Regions from separate parts of the Enterococcus sp. LJL120 genome, predicted to be linked through region 2. Evidence: predicted binding sites of a transcription regulator. Region 2 holds the regulator's gene; the other holds the start of a gene.
What was found. The regulator LexA, encoded in region 2, represses DNA repair genes until DNA is damaged. The targets are predictions, from matches to a motif close to CNAACANNTGTTNG.
Positions count from the first base shown of each region.

Region 1 (4,284 bases), on a different contig from region 2:
AACACAACTTGAGCCGCTAAAAAATCAATACTTCAAAAAAATAAACTGCTATCTCTTATGCCAAAGGCTGAGGCCTTCTTTTGATATCCATTCCTAGATACTGATAAGTCCGCAATTTTTGATTTTCCTCAACCTCTTTGATTTTAAAATAAAAAATATGTTCCTGACTATCAACTGTCATATAGGCTGGAATGCGAAATTGCGTAATCCCTCGATGATTCATCAAATACAGCAATTCCTCCTGCAGGGCGAAAAAAGGAATATCGGTAACAACAAAATTCAGAAAATCCTTGATTAATCGCTCGGAATTTTTTGTATGGTACTCAAACTGAGCATCCTCCACATTCAAAGTCATGAAACATCACTCCACTTTAAATTGCTGATTAAGCTAGCATGATAAATTGCGTCATGTTGGATGAACTGAACCTCCCCCTCTAAGGAGCTTAAAAAAATTGTGGTTTCATCCATCCCTGCAATTGTTCCAGTTAAATCAGGGAATGCTTGGCCTTGTTCATCTAAAGTGCTTAATTGCAGTGTGACTGTCTGATGATTAAAAAAGGCGCTTTCTAAAACGTCAGAAATCTCCAAGTCAGTCATTTGCTGCTGATGCTGCCAAGTTGTCTCTCGCGTTTGCTTTTCCTTGCCCATTTCAGCTGTATGCTCACTTAAATAAAAGCCCAACCATTTTGCCATGCCTCGATCTTGATACTCTCTAATCCAAGGATCTTGATGATAACTCATAAACGCTTCTCCCATTCTAACCACCTCCAAAATAGAAAATTAGCAATCCATTGGCAATAAAAAATAACCGCAAATATCTTCAAAATCATCATCAATCTTATTCAATAAGTTTTAATAGAATCGTAATTAGTTTCATTATGTAAACTGAATGTTGCCATCTACGATTTAGCCGCTTTGATTTAAAAACCATTCAAAATAACTGACGCAGCAGAAAATTTTGCAGGCCTTCTTACAATCCATCTAAACCACCAGCACCACCACCGCCATCGTGTCCCCCTACCAAGTGGCTGCGGGGCAAGCTGCGGCCATGCTCCAAGGTTGAGCTGGCACGCACAATCGAAACAAATCCGTATTTTTCTCTAATCCGATCCATCACCAAATCGATTTTTTCATCTTTAATCTGCTCTTCCGGATCTTCAAATAAGTTCAACTGACTACCACTATCATAGTGTAAATCAGAATAAGTTACCCCCAAATGCCGCACCAAGTCACCATTGTAAAATTTATGGAACAGATACAACAAATGCTTGGTTAATTCATCGGTATTGTCAGTGGGCGTGATTTTAACTTGGCGGCTAAAGCCTTTATCTGTCTCCGCTTTAGAGTAGCCAACGTATAACGAAACAACGCCCGCCTTAGCGTGATGGCGGCGCAAACGAATCGCCACCTGCTCAGCCATTTCCCGCACCAATAACGGCATCTCTTCCCCAAAATAATCCCGTGGCAACACTTGACTATTGCCGAGATTTTTCGACTTCGGCTGATAGACATTTTGTAATTTGCTGCGGTCAATTCCATTAGCATGATGGTAGAGCTGCAGGCCCATAATGCCAAATTTTTCTTTGAGTTTATACGGACTGGCGTGGGCTAGTTCTTTTATACTAGTAATGCCCAGCTCCATCAAATTGCGCTTCATGCGACTACCAATGCCCCAAAAATCACTTATGTCGCCAATCTTCCAAACCTTTTCGGCAACATTTTGATAATTCCACAAAGCCCGCATCTGCGGCTGCTTCTTGGCTTCATTATCCAATGCCAATTTAGCCAACAGTGGATTACTGTTGGACATGCCAATAGTTGAAAAAATGCCGGTCTCACGAATAATATCCTCTTGAATTTTTTGACTGACATGGTCGAGTTTTTCCCCTCGTGACTGATTGCCGGGAACAAAATAATTCAGGCTGCGGGAAAGATCAACAATGCCTTCATCAATGGAATACCACATGATGTCCTCATCTGCGGCATATTGGCGAACAACATTTTGAATTTTTAAATTTTCCGCAATATAGTAGCGCATCCGCGGCGGTGCGACAATCAAACGCTCCATCGCAGGATTTTCCTCAACCGTTGGCAATTCGAAGATCCGCGTCACATTCGTAATTCCCAGCAACTCTTTGGCCTTGGGGCTACTGGCCAAAACTAATCCTGAGGTATTATCCGCATGACTCATCACAATCAGCAAATCCTTTAACGGATGGCGGCCTCTAGCAACTATTTCGCAACTAGCATAAAAAGATTTCATATCAATAAAGGCATAATCCCCTGTTGGTTCCAATTCATATCGAAAATTCATCCTACATCACCTCAAACAAAAAAACAAACGTATGTTCGCTTTTATTTTACTCCGCTCTTTGTGAAGGTGTCAAGGAAATAAAAAATTACCTAAGCTAGAGAAATGATGACTTATGGTAAGAATATTTCTAGATTTTTAATCTCGTTTAGAATCTACATAACCTCTACGTAACCTTTCCTATATAGCCAAAAAATTTATAGCCTCTACGATTAGTTAGTCAAATAATTTTATATGATTCAGATTTCTATCATCTTTTACAGATGTTTTTTCAGATTATTCTACGTTCCAATATTTAAATAGTTGAGAAAAATTCAAAGCTCAAAAAGACTGATACTATTAAAAAATTACAAAAGTATCAGTCTTTACACTATTCAAAAATACGCTATACCACTTGCCGAGCTAATTCTAGTTAGTTTGGAATCAGTTCACAAAGTAGCCACTATCTTATGCTTTCCATTGCATCTAATGGCAACAAGCGAATTGATGTTTTCCCAAGAATTTGGCTCTTCTCAACAACACCATAGTTGCGACTATCCAAGCTGTACTCACGATTATCCCCCAATACAAAATAGCTATCCTCAGGAATTTCCGTCTCGCCGATAATATCAACAAGGCGAAAATCTTCTGTAAATTGGCTGCCATTATTCTGAGCATTATTGATTTCATCAACAATAAATCGCTCGATAATTGGTTCATCATTAATGTAAAGCGTATCATCTTGATAATCTAAACTTTCTCCTGGTAAGCCGACGACTCGCCGTATAAATGTTTCAGTTCCTTGCCGGTATACAATCAAATCAAAGCGTTGGATTTCAGCTTGTTTTTGCAATAAAACGACGTCGCCATTACGCACTGTCGGAACCATACCAAAACCCGAAATTTTACTAAAGGAAAAAAAGAAGGAACCTATTCCCCAAAAAAGGACGACTGCTATTGAGAGACTAAGTGCCAAATATAAACTATATTGTTTTATTTTTTTTATTTGTTTTTTTCTTAACAGTTGCCTTTTTCGATTTTTTTTCTTTCTTCGTTTCTGAGGAGTATTTTTTTTAGCAATAGCCGATTCATTTTTATTTTTTTGCCTCTTACTTGCTTTAATTTTCTTTCGTTGCTTTTTTTCTGATAGGGGGAAACCCGCCCTCTCTGATTGAGAAGACGGGCTCTTTGGGATTGCTTTTCGTTTATTTTGTTGAGAACTACTCTGCTGTTTTTTTGATACTGTTTTTATTTTTTTTGTCATTCAGGTTCACTCATTTCAACCTCTGACGCCAGGGCCTCTTCATCTACTTCATAATAACTAAATGCCTGTTCCTCTAATGCCATCACTCTTTCAACGTCCCGCTGATAAGTTGTCATTAGTTCGGTGTTTCCATAGAAATCATTGACCTCACGACTAGCATTCATCCCTAATTGACCTAAAGCGGCATAATACCGATTTAAAGCTGTTTGTCCATCAACAGTATTTATATTACTGGCAGTAAAGCTGCTATAGCTTGCCATTTTCGATGATAGGTAGCGAAGATCCCGCTGAAGCGCATCTTCCTCTTCCGCTTGATTAGCAGCCTTTTCCAGCTGCGTTTGAAAATCTCGCACTAAGTAATAGGAGCTAACAACTCGATCGGCATCTTCACTAGATAAATTGGTGGATTGATAATAACTACCATAGGCTGTTCCACCACCAAATATTATTAAGAGTACAAGTGTGATGATTAGGAATTTGATTGAAGAACGTTTCTTTTGAGCGATGTCTCTTTTAGCCAAAATGATTCGACGACGCTTTTTCTTGTTCTTAGGTAAACGTTTCGGCAATTTCTTCATCTTCACTATATTAATGATAAGACGAATAAAAAAGTAGCAGAAAAAAACAAAGAAGATAATCGTTGCAGAGATCCCCGCTATCAAAAGCCATTCTAAGATATTCATTGGCTTATCCTCCGCTACTATTCTTTAGATTTAGATGATTTTTTCTT
Region 1 covers NZ_JBTXLV010000006.1:205,337-209,620, reverse strand. The annotation lists gene ACYSNU_RS11690 (DUF5960 family protein) at 56-355, opposite strand; gene ACYSNU_RS11685 (hypothetical protein) at 352-756, opposite strand; gene ACYSNU_RS11680 (Y-family DNA polymerase) at 971-2,314, opposite strand; gene lepB (signal peptidase I) at 2,754-3,554, opposite strand; gene ACYSNU_RS11670 (hypothetical protein) at 3,551-4,237, opposite strand; partial or broken gene ACYSNU_RS11665 (DUF916 and DUF3324 domain-containing protein) at 4,255-4,284, opposite strand, start outside.
Region 1: ACYSNU_RS11680 (Y-family DNA polymerase) is a predicted target of LexA. The motif match lies at 2,339-2,352, and genes of this name have one in related genera.

Region 2 (4,284 bases):
CTCAAACTCCCGTAATACCGATCTTGCGCCATTACTTGGTCAAGACAGTGCCACATGGGATGATTTTGATAACACACAAATGCAACGGGTACCCTATATGATTCATGTTCCTGGTGCAACGGATGGTTATGTAAATGACACATACGGTGGCGAAGTAGATGCCTTACCAACACTTCTGCATTTGTTAGGTGTGGATACTTCCAGCTATCTGCAACTAGGACAAGATTTGTTCTCTGCAGACAATCAACAATTAGTCGCCTTTAGAAATGGGAACTTTATTACACCGGATTATACTTATGTTAACGAAACAATTTATGATAATACTACTGGCTTAGCCATTGAAGAGCCTTCTGAAGAGCTCCTTGCACAAATCGAAACGTGGAAGGAAGAAGTCAATTTACAATTGACGACTTCTGATGAGATTAATAACGGTGATTTACTACGCTTCTACACGGATAGTGGCCTAACTGCAGTTGATTCTTCTGATTACAATTATCTAAACCAAACTCAGCAATTAAGCGACATTGAAGCGGAGTTGGGGGATGCATCAACCAGCTTGTACAGTCAAAACAATGACATTTCCACCGTTGATTTATTCAAAATTGAATCTTACCAAGAAGAAGCGACTGGTACTAGCACGACTAATTCGACTGCTGAGACCAGTAATTAAATTAGTTTAACATTTAAAACAGGAACTGAATTCACTAAATTAAAGTGAGTTCGGTTCCTGTTTTTTTTCGTGAAAAATAAAAAACCAAACCAATCGGAAAAAATTCCTCAATGGTTTGGTTTCTAGTTTGTGTGCTTAAAGATTAATTATTCATTGCTGCTTCAGCTGCTTCGATAATTGCTGATAAGTAACCAGCAGAATCAGAGAAGGTAGCACCAGTGACAACATCCGCTGGGCTGTCGTCTTCACTTAAACCTTCTAATTCAGTAACTGCTGCTTTTAGTTCATCAATTGTTTTGCCTTTAGCAAATTCATCAATTGCTTCAACGTTTTCCATCCAAGTTTGAGTTGCGCCACCGCTTGAAGCCATCATTTCAGAATAAGCTTCGTTGTTTGCAAATTTAGAAGCTAAAACTTGACCATCTGCAACACCTTCGCCAAAAGTAGCGTCAGAGTTTGGTACGCCGCCGTAAGAAGCAGGATCTGAATATTGGAATTCATCGACAAAGGTATTGGCAACAACATCGCCATCCATCGCAACAGTTACCACTGCAAATGAACGATCTCCGTGAGGTGCAGCCAGAACCATTGCTTCACTTAAATCAGTATTGCTAGTTTCAATTCCTGTTGAAACCATACCTTTAGTTGCTGTGTCGACAATTGCTTGCAAGTAACCCGCTGTATCGGCAAAGGTTGCGCCCGTTACAACATCAGCTACTTCGCTGCCGCCAGTTAATTCATCAATTGATGTTTGAATTTCTGCTGCTGTTTTACCAGCTACGAAATCGGTGATGGCTTCCATGTTGTCTTTCCAAGTTAAAGTAGCACCAGACTCAGCCATCATTTCAGAATAGGCTTCGTTGTTTTCTTCTTTACCAGCTAAAATAGTTCCTTCTGGATAAGATTCACCAAAAGTTGCATCTGAGTTAGGCACGCCAGTCCAAGTACCAGAGCCGTCGTCTTCAATATATTGGAACTCATCCATGCGGGCGGAGATAATTGTGTCGCCATCCATTGTTACGTTTGTAATGGCAAAGGCGCGATCTCCGTGGGGTGCAGTATACAATTGACGCATGTAAATTGTACCCGCTGCTGGAATTTCTTGTGTTTCACCAATTTCTGAACCATCAGAAATCCAGATAGTTCCGGCTTCGCTTTCGCTAGCACCAGATGTAGCATCGCTAGAAGCTTCAGTTGCTTCCTTGCTTGATGCGGTTGTTGATTCTACGGTTGAAGAAGCACTAGTTGAATATTCCAACGTGTCTTCGTCTGCCTGACAAGCTGCTAGTGTCAGCACAGAAAATAAAGTAATGCTAGTTAATAGCACTTTTTTCATAATGATACCCCCAAAAATAAAATAGAATAAAAAAAATATTATGCTAGTTAATTATATCACAAAATAACAAAAGACCAAGCTTAAAATGTGTTAGCTTTGATTAGTCTTTTCTAATTTTTTTCTAGCTAAATCATGAGAATTTCTTTTAGAAAGTATTTTTTGAAGGAGAGAGAAATAACAGGCTTTGAAAATCAAAAAAGTCTGCAACTGCAGACTTTTTCAAAAATATTTTAGAGAATCCTTACTGATAGTAATGGGGATAATACTCATCTTTTTTTGCTTGTTTACGTTTTTGTGCACGATATTTTTTTTCATCCCACAAAATAAACCAGATAATAAACAACGGAGCTACTATTAAAATGGCATTTTCCATACCAAGATTACCGACGAACATTCCAACAACTAAAATCAACAAGACTAACCCAAAGCGACGAATTGCAATCATGTTATTCACCTCATTTTTAATATACGAACAAATGTTTGTATTTGTATTATACGAACTTTTGTTCGATTTGTAAAGAAAAAAATAAAGCCATTTTTAAATGACTTTATTTTGCCTTCTAATAGATATGATCGCGATACAGGCTGACAACTTTTCCTAAGATGGCAACATCAGCTAAAATGATTGGAGCCAATTTATCATTTTCTGGTTGTAGTCTGATATGATCGGTTTCTTTAAAAAATCTTTTACAGGTCGCTTCATCTTCATCAGTCATTGCAATGACAATGTCGCCGTTTTGTGCGGTGCTTTGCTTGCGGACAATCACAAAATCGCCATCAAAAATACCCGCATTAATCATCGACTCACCACGAATCGTCAACATAAACAACGAACCTTCTTCATTTGATAAATTCGGTGGAATCGGGAAGAAATCGGTCGCTTCTTCGACTGCTAAAATCGGCTCGCCGGCAGTTACAATCCCCAGCATTGGGATGGTCTCACTGCGAATGCCTAATTTTTCCAGTCCTCGCTGCGTTAATTCAATCGCCCGTGGTTTTGTTGGGTCACGCTGCAATAAACCTTTTTTTTCTAGTCGTGATAAATGACCATGGACAGTTGATGTCGAGGAGAGGTTAACCGCCTCGCCAATTTCCCGGACCGTTGGCGGGTATCCTTTAGCTGTGACACGATCATGAATATATTGCAGGACTTCTAACTGGCGACTCTCTGTTCGCTTAGCCATTGTCGCACCTTCTTTCTATAATAACCAAAGTTTACCATAGCTTTTTAGCTAAATCAAACGTTTGTTCGCTATTTTGTCATTAGCAAAATAATTGCTTGGCTTTCAGTTGTAAATCTTTAGAGTTTTTACTATGATAAACAAAGAGAGGAGCTGGTAATATGCTTTCAGAAGAAAAAATTAATCGAATTAACGAATTGGCTCGCAAGAAAAAAGCTGAAGGGCTGAATGAAGCCGAATCAAAAGAACAAAAAAATTTGCGGGAAGAGTACCTAAAAGCTTTTCGTTCTGGCATGAAACATCATATAGAAGGAATGAAAGTCGTCGATCCTGAGGGAACTGATGTCACTCCGGAAAAATTGAAACAGATTCAAAAAGAAAAGGGTCTGCACAATCGCTGATTAATTTCAGTAAAAAAAACTAAAAAAAGTTTGCTTGATAAAATAGAATCGGTTACAATAAAAATAGAATAAAAGTAAAATAAACCAAAACCAAAAAACGGAGGGATTCTTTTGTTTGATACAATCGACCAACTAGGTGTAAATGCAATTCGTACTTTGAGTATTGACGCAATCCAAAAAGCTAATTCAGGACATCCAGGTTTACCAATGGGAGCTGCCCCAATGGCTTATACATTGTGGACCAAACATTTAAAAATTAATCCAGCAACTTCAACAAACTGGGTAGATCGCGATCGTTTTGTCTTGTCTGCCGGTCATGGCTCTGCAATGTTGTACAGCTTATTGCACCTTGCCGGTTATAAAGTTTCGATTGATGATTTGAAAAATTTCCGTCAATGGAATAGCTTAACGCCAGGACATCCAGAAATTCATCATACAGATGGCGTTGAAGTGACAACGGGTCCTTTAGGGCAAGGAATTGCAATGTCCGTTGGGATGGCAATGGCAGAAGCTCATTTGGGAGCTACTTACAACCGAGAAAGTTTTAACGTGATGGATCATTACACATTTGCATTGTGTGGCGATGGGGACTTGATGGAGGGCGTGTCTCAAGAAGCAAGTTCTTTAGCAGGTCATTTAAAACTTGGTAAATTAGTTGTCTTGTATGATTCAAATGATATTTCTCTTGATGGTCCA
Region 2 covers NZ_JBTXLV010000004.1:135,132-139,415, reverse strand. The annotation lists gene ACYSNU_RS08145 (LTA synthase family protein) at 1-670, shown strand, start outside; gene ACYSNU_RS08140 (peptidoglycan-binding protein) at 813-2,006, opposite strand; gene ACYSNU_RS08135 (hypothetical protein) at 2,248-2,451, opposite strand; gene lexA (transcriptional repressor LexA) at 2,567-3,190, opposite strand; gene ACYSNU_RS08125 (DUF896 family protein) at 3,349-3,588, shown strand; gene tkt (transketolase) at 3,700-4,284, shown strand, end outside.